Regions from separate parts of the Azospirillum lipoferum 4B genome, predicted to be linked through region 2. Evidence: riboswitches for the same ligand, from Rfam matches in the RefSeq annotation. Region 2 holds a riboswitch; each other region holds the start of a gene.
What was found. A riboswitch is a leader RNA that binds a small molecule or an ion and turns the genes downstream of it on or off. The one in region 2 is predicted to bind thiamine pyrophosphate.

Region 1 (4,207 bases), on a different replicon from region 2:
CACCGCCGCCACCGACTTCACCTGATAGCCGGGCCTTGCGCTGAACCGGCGGCTGGCGCGTTCGGCGGCCTCGCGCTCCGATTCCGCCCAGACCAGATAGTCGCGTCCGCGTGCCCATTCGACGGCCAGCGGATGGGCGGCGTCGATCTCGCCGATCTGCTGGTTGACCATGGTGACCAGCCATTCCTTGTCGCCGGGGTTGCGGCGGTCGGTCAGGATCAGGATTTGCGGGCGGCGGCGGCTCTGCGCCTCGGTCAGGCGCTGTTGCACCTCGACCTGCTTCTTGCGCAACTCCACCATGTCGCGCACCAGCTCCTCGATCTCGCCATGGAGGCTCTCCTCCTCCCGGTGCAGGCGGTGGATGGTCGCGTCCAGCTTGTCCAGCGTGCCGCGGACGCCGCGGACGCGCTGCCGGGCCTGCGACACCCGCTGCTCGACCGACAGCAGAACGTTGCCGAGCCACGCGCCGATGGCGATGATGCCCAGGATGATGATGAAGTTGATCATCATGTGGCGGCACCGGAAGTGGCGGCATCGGAAGTGGCGGAATTGGCCTTGGCGCGCGCCGTCGCCGGGGGCTGGGGCGCCCCACCCTTCCCGCCGCCGCCCTTCACGCCGCCACCCCGCGCGTCGCCGCGCATGAACGACTTCTGGAAGCCCAGTTTGAAGGGAAAGGCGACGTCGACCATCTGCTTGGCCTCGTCGAAGCTGGAGGCCCACACCTCCGCCACATTGGCGCAGCGCCAGATGGGGTTCACCGGTCCGCGGTCGCCGGCGGCTCTCGCTGCGGCCGACGCCTTTTCCTGCGTGACGGTCGCGACGAACTTCATCAGGCCGGACTGCGGATCGCCGACCTCATGCACGAACAGCGGCGGCTGTTCCGCCAGATCCCTGATCTGCTTTTCCGCCTTGCGGATATCGGTTTCCAGCCGGTGCCGTTCGGAAGACTGACTGTTGCGGCGCTGGACCAGGTTGTTGACGCGGTTCTGAAGCTCATGCGCCTCGGCATGCAGCACATAGACGCGGTTTTCGATCTGCTCCAGCCCGCTGCTCTTTTCCAGGATGTTCGGCAGGAAATCCTTCAGCATCATGGCGACCGGGACGGCGGCCAGCATGATGATGACGATGGCGATCAGGAACAGCGTCGTGTTCGACATCCGCCCGCCCGTTCTCCTCCGGAAATCCGCATCGACCGACCTGCCGGAATCGGCGCGGTCTGCACCGGTGCGGATCTTCGAAGATCAACGAACAATCCAAACCCGTCAACGAATCGTCGCGGCTTCGTTCGATATTCGTCAAAAATGGGTCAGGATGCCGCCATCTCCGCCACCCGCTTCACCGCGTCGCGCACCGGTCCCGGCCGCCGCTCGTCCGCCAGGGTGGTGAACCAATGCTCCGGCGGGTTGCGGCCGGCGGCGCGGTTCCAGGTCAGGGCGCGCAGCACCCCCTCCGCCTCCGCCGTCGGTGGCACGGCGGGGTCGATGCCGTTCATCACCGCCCAGATGCCGGTCCAGCAGCGCCCGACCGACCATGGATTGTAACCGCCGCCGCCGACCACCAGCACCCGCGGCGCCAGCGGCAGCAGGGCGGCCACCGCCTCCCACAGCGCATGGTTGGACAGCTCCAGCCGGCTCAGGGGATCCTCGGCCAGGGCGTCGGCGCCGGTCTGGATCACCATCGCCTGCGGACGGAAGGCGCGGGCCAGCGGCAGCACCGCCGCCTCCATCGCATGCTCCATCTCGCTGTCGTTGAAACCGGGCGGGACCGGCAGGTTGCGGGCCATGCCGCCGGCCCGGTCCTCCGCCTTGCCGGTGTAGGGCCAGCGCCCGTCCTCGTGGATGGAGATGGTGAGCACCCGGTCGTCGTCGGCGAAGGCCTCCTCCACCCCGTCGCCATGGTGGGCGTCGAGATCGACATAGAGCACCCGCTCCAGCCCATGGTCGAGCAGCTCCAGGATGCCCAGCACCGGCGCGTTGAAATAGCAGAAGCCGCTGGCCCGGTCGCGGCGCGCATGGTGGGTGCCGGCGGCCGGCGCATAGACCAGCCCGGCCGGACGGTCGCCCAGGATTCGCGCCGCCTGCAGGGCCGACCCGCTGCTGTGGGCCGGCCGCCGGAACATCTCGGCGAAGACCGGATTCTCCAGCTTGCCCAGATTGTGGCGGGCCGCCGTCGCCTCGTCCACCCGCTGCTCCGCCTCCGCCCGCTTCAGTGCGGCGATGTAGTCCGCGGTGTGGAAGCGCGCCAGTTCGCGTTCGCTCGCCACATGGGTGTCGAGATAGATGTCGTCGGGCAGCCAGCCCATGGCGCGGCTGAGGTCGATCACGGTCGATACGCGCGGGATCGCCAGCGGATGCTTCGGGCCATAGGTCGAGCCGCGATAGATCTCGCCGCCGATGAACAGCGGGGTGCGGAGAGGCGTGGTCAGGGGAGGATCTCCATCGGTCCCGCCAGAAACTAGGCGGTGACGCGCTCCGGTCAAGCGGCGCCCGCGCTTCCACGCTCCGGAAGGGCTTCCGGCAATGCTTGCGGTCACGGATCGTCCGCGCCTATAGTCGCCGCCTTCACTGGGGGGAGCCGATGGGCGGCTGAGAGGTCCCGTTGCGGGACGACCCCTGGAACCTGATCCGGTTCATGCCGGCGTAGGGATCAGTGATGCCGGACCGCAAGCGCTTCCTCTCCGCACTCCCGCCATGCCTGCCCCGATGATGGCCCCGATGATGGCGATCACGCCGCTTTCGGTGACCGTCTCGCGTGCGCGGCTGACCTATGGCGGCACGCTGCTGTTCTCCGACCTGACGCTGGAGCTGCAAGCGGGACGGACCACCTGCCTGCTGGGGCCGAGCGGCGTCGGCAAGACCACGCTGCTGCGCATCCTCGCCGGGCTGGCGGAGCCGGAGCCACCGACCTGCGTCTCAACCGGCGACGGACAGCCCCTGGCCGGCCGTATCGCCTATATGGCGCAGCAGGATTTGCTGCTGCCCTGGCTGACGGTTCAGGACAATGTCCTGCTGGGCGACCGGCTGCGCCACCTCCGCCCCGATGCCGCGCGGGTGGAACGCGCCCGCGCGCTGCTCGACCGCGTCGGTCTGGCGGGACGCGAGCGCGACCGACCGGCCGCCCTGTCCGGCGGGCAGCGCCAGCGGGTCGCGCTCGCCCGCACGCTGATGGAGGACAAGCCGCTGGTCCTGATGGACGAGCCCTTCTCCGCGCTCGACGCCATCACCCGCCTGCGGCTGCAGGAGACGGCGGCGGAAACGCTGGCCGGCCGCACCGTCCTGATGGTCACCCACGACCCGCTGGAGGCACTTCGCATCGGCGACCGCCTGCATGTGATGACCGGCCGCCCCGCCGTCATGGGGCCGGCGCTGGAACCGTCCGGCCCCGTGCCGCGCCCGGTCGACGATCCCGGATTGCTGGCGCTGCAGGCGGAGCTGTTGCGGAGGCTGGCGGAATGAGGGCGCTGCTGCGCGCCGCCGTCACCCTCGCCGTGCTGGTCGCCGGCTGGCAGGCGCTGGTCTGGGCCACCGGCCTGCCGCGTTACCTGCTGCCCGGTCCACTGGCGGTGGCGGATGCAATGCGGCGGCAGGCGCCCCTGCTGTGGAGCCATGGGCTGACGACGCTGACCGAGATCCTGATCGGGCTGGTGGCCGGCGTGGCTCTGGGCAGCGTGAGCGCGCTGCTGCTGGCGCGGTTCCGCACCGCGCGGCGCTGGCTGATGCCGCTGTTGCTGGTCAGTCAGGCGATCCCGGTCTTCGCGCTGGCTCCCCTGCTGGTGCTTTGGCTGGGCTACGGCATGGCGTCCAAGATCGCCATGGCGGTGCTGGTCATCTATTTCCCGGTGACGACCGCGCTGTTCGACGGGCTGCGCCGCACCGATCCCGGCTGGCTCGACCTTGCCCGCACCATGGGCGCCTCGCCTGCCGCGATCCTGTGGAACATCCGCCTGCCCGCCGCGCTGCCCGCCTTCTGGTCCGGCGTGCGGGTGGCCGCGGCGGTGGCGCCCATCGGCGCGGTGATCGGCGAATGGGTGGGGTCGTCCTCCGGCCTCGGCTATCTGATGCTGCACGCCAACGCCCGCATGCAGATCGACCTTCTGTTCGCCGCCGTGCTGGTGCTGGGGCTGTTCGCAGTGACGCTCTATGCCGCCGTCGACGCGCTGGCCCGCCGCGCCCTGCCCTGGCAACCCGATTCCCAACCGGCCGAAGAC
Region 2 (4,207 bases):
CGCCGGCTGGAATTCGTCCAGCACCAGCGGGTTGGCGAAATCCTCCGCCAGGAAGCGACGCAACTCATGCGCGCGGAAGGTCTTCAGATAGCCGGTCAGCCCCAGACGCACCATCTCGGCGTCATAGCCGGTGACGATGGGCAGCAACCGCTCCGCCCGGCGGCGCCATGGGTCCTCGCGGTCGAGCAGCCGCTGGATCGCCACATCGATCACCGCGACGATGTGCGCCGTCGGCAGCGTTTTCAGATAGCCGCGCGCCGCCGCCCGGACCGTCGCCGCGACCCGCTCCACCTGCCCGGAATCCAGCACCGGCACCGCCACGCGCAACGCCGCAGCGCCCGACCCGAAGGTCAGCACGCGCCGCTCCACCGCATCCGGCGGCAGGCCGGGCAGATGGCCTGCCAGTTCCGGTTCGTCGCGGAAGGCCAAGGCCGCGGTCCCGTTCAACCGCGCGCGGCGGCGAGGAAATCCTCCACCGCCAGCGAACAGCCCTTGGCCTGCGCCCCGGCGACGCGGCCCAGCAGGCGGAACCCGCCCTCCTCCAGGATGCCGGCGTCCTCGGTCAGGATGGCGGCGACGGAGTTGACGTGGGCCAGATCATGGTGCACCAGCACGCCCATACCGCCGGCCGGCACGTCCCGCCCGGACAAGGGATCGACGACGCGGCTGCGGATCCAATGCGGGCCGGATTTCAGCGACGGGCAGACCGCGTTGCCGTCGTCGTAGAACTGAGTGCTCAGCTCCGTCATGCCGTACATGTTGATGCAGCGCTGGCGCGGCACGCCGAAGAATTCGGCCAGCTGGCCATAGAACTCGTCCGGTTCCAGTTCGCGCGACTGGCCCTTGAAGCCGCCGGTGTCGAGGATGCGGCTCCCCTCCGGCAGGGCGAAACGGCGTCCGTCGCGCGCCATGGCGTCCATCAGATGCACGAATCCGTAGCTGGCGCCCAGCAGCGCGAAGGGCAGCCCCGACCGTTCGGCGGCATCCAACCGGTCGTAGAGCCCGGCGGTGTCGATGCCCGCCTCGCCGATCCAATGGCGGCTGTCCGGCGTGCCGCACTCCGCCCGCGCCAGCTCCAGGTAATGGGCGAGCGAGGAGTTCGGCATCGCCGTCTCGGTCGGGAACAGGATGCCCATCGCCATCCGCTCTGCCTCCTGCATGAAGCGGCGGCGGAAGTTGAGCAGCATGGAGCGGTCATAGACCGTCAGGGTAGTGTGGTGGATCTGGCCGCGGATGCCGCCCTTGGTCGTGCCGCTGGTCATGAAGATGCGGGCGGACTCCTCCGCCGGGCGGCAGCTGAGCGTCAGGTCCTTGAAGGCGTTGATCGGCACCGCCGGGATGTCGCGCCAGCTCTTCACCCCGCGCGGCGTCCGGCCGCGCTGCATGGCGAAGCGGCGATAGGGCTGGTTGTGCTCGAACTGATGGGCGAACACCGCCAGCGCCAGGGCGTTGAAGGCCTCGTCGGCCGCCGCCCCGGTTCCGATGTCGGCCTCCATGAAGGCCAGGACCCTGTCGTAGATCACGCTGTCGTAGATCGCGCTCACCGCCGCACTCCCCGCCCCGATTTCTCCATGCGGCACCGACCGATGGAGCAACAAACGAATCCGGGACAAGCCTGTGGGGGTATGGATCTGCGCGTCGGCCGCAAAGGCCTTCTCGTCCCGCATCCCTACGCCGGCATGACCCGGATCAGGTTCGAAGGGTTGCCGCGTCGCCTGGACGCGAAGGACCGGGCCGGCGGGTGTCTCAGCCTCCTGAACGAGGCTCCCCTGGGAACGGGACGGAGCCTAGAAGACCATCGCGCCGTCTGTCAACGGCGGGGATGTCGGCTTTGCGGAGGGCGGAAAGGACGGCGCATTGATGATTTTCGCTCTCCGCCCTTTTGTGCCGCTGCCACCCTGTGCCGCAGCAAATCCGATATCGGCTTGGGTGGATCGGCCCTCTCTTCAAGGAGACGCAGATGACCGTTCGCAGATTCGCCATGACGGACGTATCGCTGGAGCGCACGCCCAGACAAGACGCCGATGACCTTGGCCCCGTGCAACGCCTCCCATAGCCGGAGGGTTATACCGCCCACGCGCTACGCTGGCGGCGCCACGTCTCCTCGAATGCCATTGGAAAGGTTGCCCAGGGTGGAATGCATTCGTTTACGGTTAGGACTTACGCCAAAACAACCGCTCCCTCTGGCTGTCGGGCGAGATGGTGTAAGATCCAGCGATTGAAGCGATGTTCAAACGAGGTTCCAGGCAAATGACCTGTTGACAGCCCCATGAGTGTGTAATAATGGTATCGACACACAGACGGATAGCGCCATGCCAACCAGTACCCGCTTTGTTGTTGCCGTTCACATCTTGACCTGTCTTGCGGTAACGGATGGCAAGCCAATGCGTTCTGAGGATCTGGCTTATTCGGCAAACACAGGTGCGGTCGTTGTGCGGGGACTTTTATCCCGTTTGAATGATGCGGGATTGACACGGTCGCAGCTTGGAGCTGGAGGGGGTTCTTTGCTGGCAAAGCCGGCCAACGAGATACGGTTGCTCGATGTCTATCGAGCCGTTGAAGATACCGAATTGTTTTCGCTGCATCGGACCCCACCCTGTGAGAACTGTGCCGTTGGCGGCAACATTCTTGCGGCTCTAAAGCCAACCTTGTTGCGTGCACGCACAGCACTCGAAGATGAACTCGCAAAGGCAACCATTGCAGATATCGCTGCCGATGTGGCGGCGATTGGCAGGTTTTCCATTCCACTCGTCTGGTGATCTGGCACGCCAATAAATGTCGTTACGTCAACAACACACAGTCATTTCGGCGCCCAGGGCGCCGAAATGACTGCCGAAACACTGATCAGCCTTCGGGGCGCTGACGGTTTTCATCTCCTCAAGCCCCTGCTTCTAAAGGACAAAGCTATGAGTATTGGTATCATCGGTTCTGGCGCCCTTGGCTCCAACGTTGCACGCGCTCTTGCTAAAAAGGGCATTTCTGCAACAATCTCAAACAGTCGCGGTCCGCAATCCTTGGCCTCGCTGGTTGAAGAACTGGGCCCCTCGATCAAAGCGGGAACGGTTGAGGAGGCAGCAAGCGCCGACATCGTTTTCGCCGCCGTGCGCTGGGTTGATGTGGAGAAGGTGTTCACCAACTTGCCGGCGTGGAATGGCCGCATCGTCATTGATGGCACCAACCCGGTAGAGTTCATCGATCCCAATTCACCCGACGCCACAGATCCGAGCAATCCGCTTGCAGCCTATGGCATCAAGGCGGTCGATCTGAATGGCAAACATTCCAGCGAAATATTCCACCAGTTTGTTCCGGGCGCTCGGGTCGTCAAGGCGTTCAACCACCTTGATGTCAACGTTCTGAAGGAGCCGGAGGTGGCGAGCGGCAAGCGCGTGCTGTTCTATTCAGGTGATGACGCCGCTGCAAAGGCCGAAATCCGCAAGATCATCAAGGATATGGGTTTCGCCCCGGTTGACCTTGGCGCGCTTGACGTCGGCGGCCCGCTGGCATCCCTGCCCTTCGGTCCATTGTCGGCGCAAAACTTCATCCGAATATAAGCGCAGGGCCGGTATCGACTGTCTCCAGATCCCGCTGGGCCGCGGCTGCAGCCCCCCAACCAGGGTTGCATAGCGGCATCAGGGCAACGAGTCCAGGTTAATGCGATGAAGGTGTAAGCAGGTTTGCCAGGACGTTTGGGTCCCAGCCTGCGAGCTTTCTGGTTGATTTGATGGAGTGTTTTCCCTTTCCCACGCGGACGGCATTGATGGCGAAGTGGCGGACGACGGCCATGTTCCGGGCGCCGTGTCCTTTTCGCAGGCGGTGATCTTCGCGGAAGGTGACGTCGAGGACCCAGTGCAGGCAGTTTTCGATGCCCCAGTGCCCGCGCACAGCTTGTTCGAGGCGGTGGGAGGTGAGCGCGGCCGAACTGAGGAAGAGGCGCCGCATGGTGCTTACGCTGCCGGCCTTTTCGACGACGCTCTCGACCAGGGCGATGGTCTTGAGGTGAGGGAAGCGGGGTTCGTCGGGATAGCGCCGGTCGCCCGACAGCCAGTCGACCTCCTGGCTGACGGCATAGCGGCGGCTCTCGATCCGGCCATGGCCTTTGTCGACAGCGGTGTGCTCGGCGATCCGGGCCTCGGGATCATCGAAGTAACGGCCGATCTCGGCGAACAGGGTTGGTTGATTGGCCTTTACCGCCAGCAGATAGTCGCCC
Region 3 (4,207 bases), on a different replicon from region 2:
GGCGGGCATGGAGCAGGTGGAGGTGCTGGAGATCAGGTACGCGGGGTGAGTGGGGACGTTGATGCCCCCTCCCCATCCCTCCCCCGCCTTCGGCAGGAGAGGGGGTAGGAGCTTTGCGAAAGCTGTGTGAAGGAGCGGCGGCAGTCCCCTCTCCCGCGTTAGCGGGGGAGGGTTAGGGAGGGGGCATCACTGTCGGGACCTCACTCACTCCGCCGGCTGGTAAATCTCCCCGCCCGACTCGCGGAACTTCTGCGACATCTCGGCCATGCCGGACTCCGCGGCATCGCGGATTTCCTGCGTGATCTTCATCGAACAGAATTTCGGTCCGCACATCGAACAGAAATGCGCGGTCTTGGCCCCTTCGGCGGGCAGGGTCTCGTCGTGGTAGGACATCGCCGTCTCGGGATCGAGCGACAGGGCGAACTGGTCGCGCCAGCGGAAGGAGAAGCGGGCACGCGACATGGCGTCGTCGCGCAATCGGGCCGCCGGGTGGCCCTTGGCGAGGTCGGCGGCATGGGCGGCGATCTTGTAGGCGATGACGCCGGCCTTCACGTCGTCGCGGTCGGGCAGCCCCAGATGTTCCTTCGGCGTGACGTAGCAGAGCATCGCCGTGCCGAACCAGCCGATCATCGCCGCACCGATGGCGCTGGTGATGTGGTCGTAGCCCGGCGCGATGTCGGTCACCAACGGCCCCAGCGTGTAGAAGGGCGCCTCGCCGCACAAGGCCAGCTGCTTCTCGACATTGTGCTTGATCTTGTGCATCGGCACATGGCCCGGCCCTTCGATCATCACCTGCACGTCCCGCGCCCAGGCGATCTTCGTCAACTCGCCCAATGTCTCCAACTCGGCGAACTGGGCGGCATCGTTGGCGTCGGCCTGGCTGCCCGGCCGCAACCCGTCCCCCATCGACAGCGCCACGTCATAGGCGCGGCAGATTTCGACGATGTCGGCGAAATGGTCGTAGAGGAAACTCTCGCGGTGATGCGCCAGACACCATTTGGCGATGATCGAGCCGCCGCGCGAGACGATGCCGGTCACCCGCTTCGCGGTCAGCGGGATATGGGCCAGCCGCAGCCCGGCGTGGATGGTGAAGTAATCGACGCCCTGCTCCGCCTGCTCGATCAGCGTGTCGCGGAACAGTTCCCAGGTCAGGTCCTCCGCCCTGCCCTTCACCTTTTCCAGCGCCTGATAGATCGGCACCGTTCCGATGGGCACCGGCGAGTTGCGCAGGATCCATTCGCGGGTCTGGTGAATGTCGGAGCCGGTGGAGAGATCCATCACGGTGTCGGCCCCCCAGCGGATCGACCAGACCATCTTCTCCACCTCCTCCTCGATCGAGGAGGTCACGGCGGAGTTGCCGATGTTGGCGTTGATCTTGGTCAGGAAGTTCCGGCCGATGATCATCGGCTCCGACTCGGGGTGGTTGACGTTGGACGGGATGATCGCCCGCCCGCGCGCCACCTCGTCGCGGACGAATTCCGGCGTGATGAAGTCGGGAATCTCGGCCCCGAAATCCTCACCGTCGCGGATTGTCTCCAGCGCCGCGGCGCGGCCGAGATTCTCGCGGACGGCGATGTATTCCATTTCCGCGGTGACGATGCCGGCGCGGGCATAGGCCATCTGCGTGACGGCCCCGCCGCCCTTGGCGCGCAGCACGCCACCGGCCGTCGTTTCCACATCGCCACGGGCCAGGATCCAGTCGCGGCGGTGCTTGGCCAGCCCGGCCCGCACATCGATGGCCACAGCCTCGTCGGTGTAGGGACCGGAGGCGTCGTAGACGGTCAGCGGCGGCTCGCCGCCCGACAGCGCGATTTCGCGCATGGCGACGCGCAGATCGGGAAAGCGCGTGCCCGGCAGATGAATTTTCCGCGACGACGGCAGCGGGCCGGTCGAAATGCGGAGGGCGGTTTCGTTGAAGTCCTTAGGCATTGGGTTTCTCCGTCGGAGTTGGGCGGACAAACCCGGGACTGCGGACGGAGGTGCGGTGTCTTCGTGCGGGCCGTTCCCCGACATGACGGGTCTGATACGGCCGGACGGGGCGAGAATCGGCCCGTCACGAGGTCCCTCCCTTCGCCGGTATGACCCGGATCAGGTTCGAAGGGTCACCACGCTGCCGGTGACGCTTGGCGCCGTCCGGCCGTTGGTATCTCAGCCCCCTGTCGGGACCCCCCTGGAATGCGCCCATCCTGCCGGGACGGACGGCCCCTGTCAAAAGGAAAGAACTGCGAACGATCCGCCGGCCATACTGTATGGAACGCGCGTCACATCCAGCGTTTCAGACGGACATAGATCATCGGCAGCAATGCCGACAGCAGCATCAGCCCCAGGGCACTGGGATAGCCGAAGGGCGAGTCGGTCCCCGGCATCTCTTCGAAATTCATGCCGCAGATGCTGGCGACCAGGGTCGGCGGGAACAGCAGGACGGTCAGGACCGAGACGATCTTGACGATCTCGTTCTGCTCCACATTGATCTGGCCCAGCGCAGTGTCCAGCGCCAACGCGACCTTGCCGGATAGGAAACGGGCATACTGGTCGAGCCCGCGCAGGTCCTGCAGCGTCGTCTTGGCCCAGCGCCGTGTCGCCTTGCCGGAGTTCCAGCCGTCGCCGCGCGCCAGGAAATCGGTCATGCGCGACAGGCTGGCCAAGCTGAGGCGGGCCTTGCCGATCAGGTGGCCGGCATGGCCGATGCGCTTCAGCGTCTGGGCGTCGTCCAGCGTCTCGCCACGCGAGCGCAGCTTGCGCCCGCGGAAGAAGCGGCGGTTCAGCACGTCCAGCTCCACCCCGGTCCGCCGCAGCACGGCCGAGGTGCGGTCGACCATCCCGTCCACCAGCGCCGCCAGAACCAGTTCGCCACGGGAGGCGGGCACCTGCCCATGGGAGGCGCGGCGGCGGAAGGCCAGCAGGGCCTGCGGATCGATGTCGTGGATGGTGACCAGCCGGCGCCCGGCCAGCACGAAGCTGACCGTTGCGATGCGCGGCTCGTCGGTGTCGGCCCAGACCAGGGCGGTGACGGTCATGGTCAGGGCGCCGCCGGCGATCCGCAGGCGGCTCGACTCCTCAATCTCCGCCATCTGCTCGCGGGTGGGCAGGCTGGTGCCGATCAGCGCCTCCGCCCGCGCCAGCTCCTCGGCGGTCGGATCGATCAGGTCCAGCCAGACGGTGGCCTCGGGCAGCGGCTCCGCCCCCTCCGCGGCCTCTCTGGCCCAGCGCAGCAGACCGACGTCATTGACGAAGACATGCAGCAAGGCCGTGCTCCTTGCGTGGTTGGCGGCGGCGCGTCGGGTTGTCAGGTCATCCGGCCGCCGCGTCTTGGCTTCACCGGCGGCGGCACCTTCCCCTCGGTGTCGAGGTCCAGCGGCGTGCCTTCCGCCCGCAACGCCTGCTCGAGCTTGCGGCGGAAGGCACCGCCGTCCCGCTTGGCATCCAGGAAATGGCCGACCGCCTCCTTGGCGGCATCGCTGTCGTAGGGGACCTTGCCCAACGCCGCCAGCTTGGCGCGCTCCACCAGCTTCGGGTCCATCCTGTCGCGGATGGCCTTCATCTGGCGGAGCAGGTCCTTGCGCAGGTCGCTCATCGGCCCCCCGTTCGCAGCATCAGGCCTTGCCGATCAGGGTGCCGGCGCCACCCTCGGTGAAGATCTCCAGCAGCAGCGCATGCGGCACGCGGCCATCGAGGATAACAGCGGCGTCGACGCCCTGCTCCACCGCGCCGATGCAGGTCTCGATCTTCGGAATCATGCCGCCGGATGCGGTGCCGTCGGCGATGGCCTTGTGGGCATCCTCCAGCGACATCTTCTCGATCAGCTTCTTGTCCTTGTCGAGGACACCGGCAACGTCGGTCAGCAGGAAGAAGCGCGCCGCCTTCACCGCCGCCGCGACCGCGCCGGCCGCCGTGTCGGCGTTGATGTTGTAGGTGTCGCCGTTGACGTCAAAGCCGACCGGCGCGATCACCGGAATGATGTCCGACTGCGCCAGAGCATGCAGGATCTGCGGGTTGACCTTGTACGGCTCACCGACGAAGCCGAGGTCCAGCACCCGCTCGATGTTGCTGTCGGGGTCGCGCTGCACGCGCTCCAGACGGCGGGCGGTGATCAGGTTGCTGTCCTTGCCCGACAGGCCGACGGCACGGCCGCCGGCGCCGTTGATAGCGGCGACGATCTGCTTGTTGATGGAGCCGGCCAGCACCATCTCGACCACCTCGACCGTCT
Region 4 (4,207 bases), on a different replicon from region 2:
ATCCAGGGCAAGGGCCTGACGGATGTGGGCATGGCGATGACGGGCTGCCTCGGCTTCTGCTCCGCCGGGCCGCTGATGGTGGTGTATCCGGAGGGCATCTGGTATCGCCCGGAAACACCGGAGGACATCGACGAGATCGTCGAGTCGCATCTGGTCGGGGACACGCCGGTGGAGCGGTTGGTGATGGTGCTGACGCGGTGAGGCGGAGGCTTCGGATGCCCCCACCTAACCTCCCCCGCTGGGCGGGGGAGGGACTGCCGCAGCCTTCCCGAACAAGCACTTGTCCCCTCCCCCGCCCAGCGGGGGAGGGTTAGGGAGGGGGCACCGTCAGCCGACGCTTAACAAAATCCCACGCCTATCAGACCTGCGGTTGCGGCATTGGGACGCGGGCGGATTTGCCCATATTGTGGGCAACCTCCGCCATTGCCCGTCCGAACCGATCCCATGACCGACGCCGAAACCGCCGACCTGCTGCCTGCCGAGGCCGATTCGGTTCCCTATGCCGTCGGCTGCTTCCTGGCCGCGATCCTGCTGTTCGCGGCGATGGACACGCTGATCAAGTTCCTGACCGCCGGCTACCCGGTGCCGCAGTTGATGTTCGTGCGCTCGCTGGTCGCCTTCCTGCTGGTGGGCGGCTACACCCTGTGGCGCGGCGGCGGAATCGCGGCGATGCGGACGCAGCGGCCCTGGGGGCATGTCTGGCGCGCCTTCGCCGGGCTGATCTCCATGGGATGCTTCTTCTATGCGTTCCGGGAACTGCCGCTGGCCGATGTCTATGTGCTGAGCTTCGCCGGGCCGCTGTTCATCACCGCGCTGTCCGCCCCGCTGCTGGGGGAGCCGGTGGGTTGGCGGCGCTGGGTGGCGGTGGTGGTCGGGTTTGGCGGCGTGGTGGTGATGGCGCAGCCGTCGGCCGGGGCGCCGCTGGTGCCGGTGCTGGTCGGGCTGTGCGCCGCGCTGTTCTATGCGCTGGCGGCGCTGGCCGTGCGCGGCCTGTCGCGGACCGAGACCAGCGCGTCGATCGTGCTCTATCTGCTGCTGACGACGACGGTGGTCAGCGGCGCGCTGACGGTTCCCGTCTGGATCGCGCCGACCGCCGACGCGCTGGGTCTTATGGCGCTGGTCGGGGTGCTGGGTGCGGGGGCGCAGGTGCTGCTGACCCAGGCCTTCCGCCGCGCGCCGCCGGCGGTGGTGGCGCCCTTCGAATATACCGGCATGGTCTGGGCCAGCCTGTTCGGCTGGATGGTGTTCGGCGACCTGCCGACCGCGCCGGTGCTGCTCGGTGCCATGGTCATCATCGGCAGCGGGCTCTATATCCTGCATCGTGAAACCATGGTGGCGCGCCGCCGGCTGGGTTCTTGACAGGACAGGGCCGGCGGCGACACTCTCGCCGCCTGTTCACGGCTGGGGTGCCTGTGCGGATGCCGGATCGGCGGATGCGCGGGCTGAGACAACACCCATCGAACCTGATCCGGGTCATGCCGGCGAAGGGAGCCGACCGGAACCCGACGGACCGGCCGTAAATGCCCCGTCCCCTCCGCGTCGCTCCGCTTGCCGGCGCGTGTTGAGGAGTTTTCGGTCATGCGGCGTGCGCTTCCCCTTCTGATCGGCCTGCTGGCCGCATCCTCCTGTCTGTCGTCCGCCGCCCGCGCCGACGACACGCTGTCCTTTCCGGTGCTGGTGCCGCTGACCGGCTTCCTGTCGCTGGAGGGCACCAGCCAGCGCAACGGTGCCGTCCTGGCGCTGAAGCAGACCCCGGCCGGGATCGCCATCGCCTCCGAAGTCGTCGACACCGGCACCTCGCCCGAGGCGGCGGTGACGGCGCTGGAGCGCGCGGCCGGCAGCGGCACGGTCGGGGCGGTCGCCGCCAGCATGCTCGGCACCCAGATGCTGGCGATGCTGCCGCTGGCGCAGGAGCTGAAGCTGCCGCTGGTCACCGTCTCGGGCACCGCCTCGATCACCGAGCAGGGCAACCCCTGGGTCTTCCGCTTCTTCCCCGGCGATGCCGTGACCAAGGCCGCCCATGCCCGCTATGTGGTGGAGGAGCTGGGCAAGCGGCAGCCGGCCGTCATCTACCAGACCACCGCCTATGGCCAGAGCGGCAAGACCCATCTCGACGCCGCCTTCAAGGCTCTGGGCGTCACCCCCGTCTTCGAGGAGGGGGTGGACCCCGCCGCCAAGGACCTGCTGCCGGTGTTGACCAAGGCGCTGGCCGCCAAGCCCGACGTGCTGGTGCTGCATCTGCATTCCGGCCCGACCGCGTTGCTGCTGCGGCAGGCGGCGTCCAGCGGGGTGGCGGTGCCCATCGTCGCCGGCTCCGCCATGCATCAGCCGAGCACCGCCGCCCTGCTGGAACCGGCGGAGCTGAAGGGCGTCTGTGCCGAGACCGCGGCCTCGCCCATCTCCGGCGGCACGCCGGAGGTCAAGGCCTTTACCGATGCCTACCGCACCGTCTTCGGCAAGGAGCCGGATGCCTTCGCGCTCGGCCAGTATGATGGCATGACCATGGTGCTGGAGGCGGTGAAGGCCGGCGCCCGCGGCCCCGACGCGATCCGCAAGGCTCTGTCGTCGGAGACCTTCAAGGGCCTCGCCATGACCTACAAGTCCGACGGCAAGGGCAACATGGCCCATTCCGCCGTCATCGTCTGCTATGACGGGACCAGCCGCGTGCCGGTGCTGGCGAAGCGCTACGACGACCCCGCACTCGCGGCGAAGTGAGCGGATGGCGGCGCTTCAACTGCTGGTCAACGGGGTGGCGCTGGGGGCGGCCTATGCGCTGGTGGCGCTGGGATTCGTGCTGGTGCTGAACGCCACCTCGGCGGTGAATTTCGCCCAGGGCGATCTGGTCATGGCCGGCGGGCTGCTGGCGGTGGCGCTGGCGCCCCTGATCCCGCTGCCGGGCATCGCCCTGCTGCCGGTGGTGCTGGCGCTGATGGCGGGACTGGGGCTGCTGCTGGCGCTGGCGGCCTATCTGCCGCTGCGCCGCCGGCCGCCGGTGTCGGTCTTCATCAGCACCATCGCCATCGGCATCATCCTGCAGAACGGCGCCGCCATCCTGTTCGGGCCGGAGCCGCGCGCTGCGCCGCCGCTGCTCGGCGACGACACCCTTTCCATAGGCGGGCTGGCGGTGCCGGAGCAGTCGCTCGCCATCGTCGCGGTGGCGGCGTTGCTGATCGGCGCGCAGCAATGGGTGTTCGCCCGCACGCAGCTTGGACGCCGGCTGCGCGCCACGGCGCAGGACCCGGAGATGGCGCGGGCCTGCGGCGTGCCGGTCACGGCGATGATCCTGGTGACCTTCGCCATCGGTGCCGCCTGTGCCGGGGCGGCGGGGCTGCTGCTCGCCAACCGCTATTTCGTCACGCCGACCGCGGGCGGGGACCTGATTTTGAAGGCCTACATCGCGGTAACCATCGGTGGCTGGGGGTCGGTGCCGGGGGCTGTGGTGGGGGCGCTGCTGATCGCGCTGTTCGAGGTGGGGGTGTCGTCGGTGCTGTCCTACCCAGTGGCGCTGGGAGCGCTGTACCTGACGCTGCTGGCGATCCTGGTGTTGCGGCCGCAAGGCCTGTTCGGCGAAGCGGTGCGCCGCCGTGGCTGAGCCGCGTCCCCCGGTGAAGATTCCCTCTCCCCCCCGGGGAGAGGGTCAGGGTGAGGGGGATTCGTTTGCCGAACGATCCTCGCGGCGCGTCCCCCTCACCCCAACCCTCTCCCCGGGGGGGAGAGGGAGTAGTGTCGGGGTGGAGAAGCTTGCGCTGCTCGCCGGCGCCCTCGCCCTGCTGGTCTACGCGTTCGCCTTCGCCTCTCCCTATGGGCTGCGCGTGCTGACAGTTGCCGGTGTCTATGCGCTGGCGACCTTCGGGTTCCAGATCGTCTTCGGGCTCGGCGGCGCGTTGTCGCTCGCCCAGGGCGCCTTCTTCGGTGTCGGCGCCTATGTGACGGGCATTCTCGGCAGCCGCTATGGGTTGGGCTTCGAGGCGACCTTTCCGCTGTCGATGCTGGTGCCGCTCCTGCTGGCGCTGCCGGTCGGGCTGGCGGTGCTGCGGCTGGAATCCCACTATTTCGCCCTGGCGACGTTGGGCATCGCGCAGGTTCTGCATTTGCTGGCGGTCAACCTGCCGGAGCTGACCGGCGGCTCCAACGGGCTGGCCGGGGTGCCGGCGGTGGTGCTGTTCGGCTGGACGGTGCCGCGCGGGCTGCCGATGGCGGCGCTGGT

Region 1: linked by a shared signal. The riboswitch ahead of AZOLI_RS05905 (ABC transporter ATP-binding protein) and the one ahead of AZOLI_RS19245 (long-chain-fatty-acid--CoA ligase) in region 2 are both predicted to bind thiamine pyrophosphate.
Region 3: linked by a shared signal. The riboswitch ahead of thiC (phosphomethylpyrimidine synthase ThiC) and the one ahead of AZOLI_RS19245 (long-chain-fatty-acid--CoA ligase) in region 2 are both predicted to bind thiamine pyrophosphate.
Region 4: linked by a shared signal. The riboswitch ahead of AZOLI_RS16000 (ABC transporter substrate-binding protein) and the one ahead of AZOLI_RS19245 (long-chain-fatty-acid--CoA ligase) in region 2 are both predicted to bind thiamine pyrophosphate.

What each region holds. Positions count from the first base shown of each region.
Region 1 covers NC_016622.1:1,282,597-1,286,803, reverse strand. The annotation lists gene AZOLI_RS05920 (hypothetical protein) at 1-510, opposite strand, end outside; gene AZOLI_RS05915 (hypothetical protein) at 507-1,157, opposite strand; gene AZOLI_RS05910 (acetoin utilization protein AcuC) at 1,307-2,479, opposite strand; TPP riboswitch at 2,558-2,664, shown strand; gene AZOLI_RS05905 (ABC transporter ATP-binding protein) at 2,691-3,455, shown strand; gene AZOLI_RS05900 (ABC transporter permease) at 3,452-4,207, shown strand, end outside.
Region 2 covers NC_016586.1:205,857-210,063, reverse strand. The annotation lists gene AZOLI_RS19250 (acyl-CoA reductase) at 1-429, opposite strand, end outside; gene AZOLI_RS19245 (long-chain-fatty-acid--CoA ligase) at 444-1,544, opposite strand; TPP riboswitch at 1,649-1,781, opposite strand; gene AZOLI_RS31450 (Rrf2 family transcriptional regulator) at 2,313-2,759, shown strand; gene AZOLI_RS19240 (NADPH-dependent F420 reductase) at 2,907-3,551, shown strand; gene AZOLI_RS19235 (ISAs1-like element ISAli14 family transposase) at 3,649-4,207, opposite strand, start outside.
Region 3 covers NC_016622.1:365,703-369,909, reverse strand. The annotation lists gene greB (transcription elongation factor GreB) at 1-49, shown strand, start outside; gene thiC (phosphomethylpyrimidine synthase ThiC) at 205-1,929, opposite strand; TPP riboswitch at 2,049-2,182, opposite strand; gene AZOLI_RS01630 (magnesium transporter CorA family protein) at 2,262-3,245, opposite strand; gene AZOLI_RS01625 (hypothetical protein) at 3,287-3,574, opposite strand; gene argB (acetylglutamate kinase) at 3,594-4,207, opposite strand, start outside.
Region 4 covers NC_016585.1:480,048-484,254, forward strand. The annotation lists gene AZOLI_RS15990 ((2Fe-2S) ferredoxin domain-containing protein) at 1-201, shown strand, start outside; gene AZOLI_RS15995 (DMT family transporter) at 445-1,359, shown strand; TPP riboswitch at 1,393-1,507, shown strand; gene AZOLI_RS16000 (ABC transporter substrate-binding protein) at 1,579-2,715, shown strand; gene AZOLI_RS16005 (branched-chain amino acid ABC transporter permease) at 2,720-3,592, shown strand; gene AZOLI_RS16010 (branched-chain amino acid ABC transporter ATP-binding protein/permease) at 3,732-4,207, shown strand, end outside.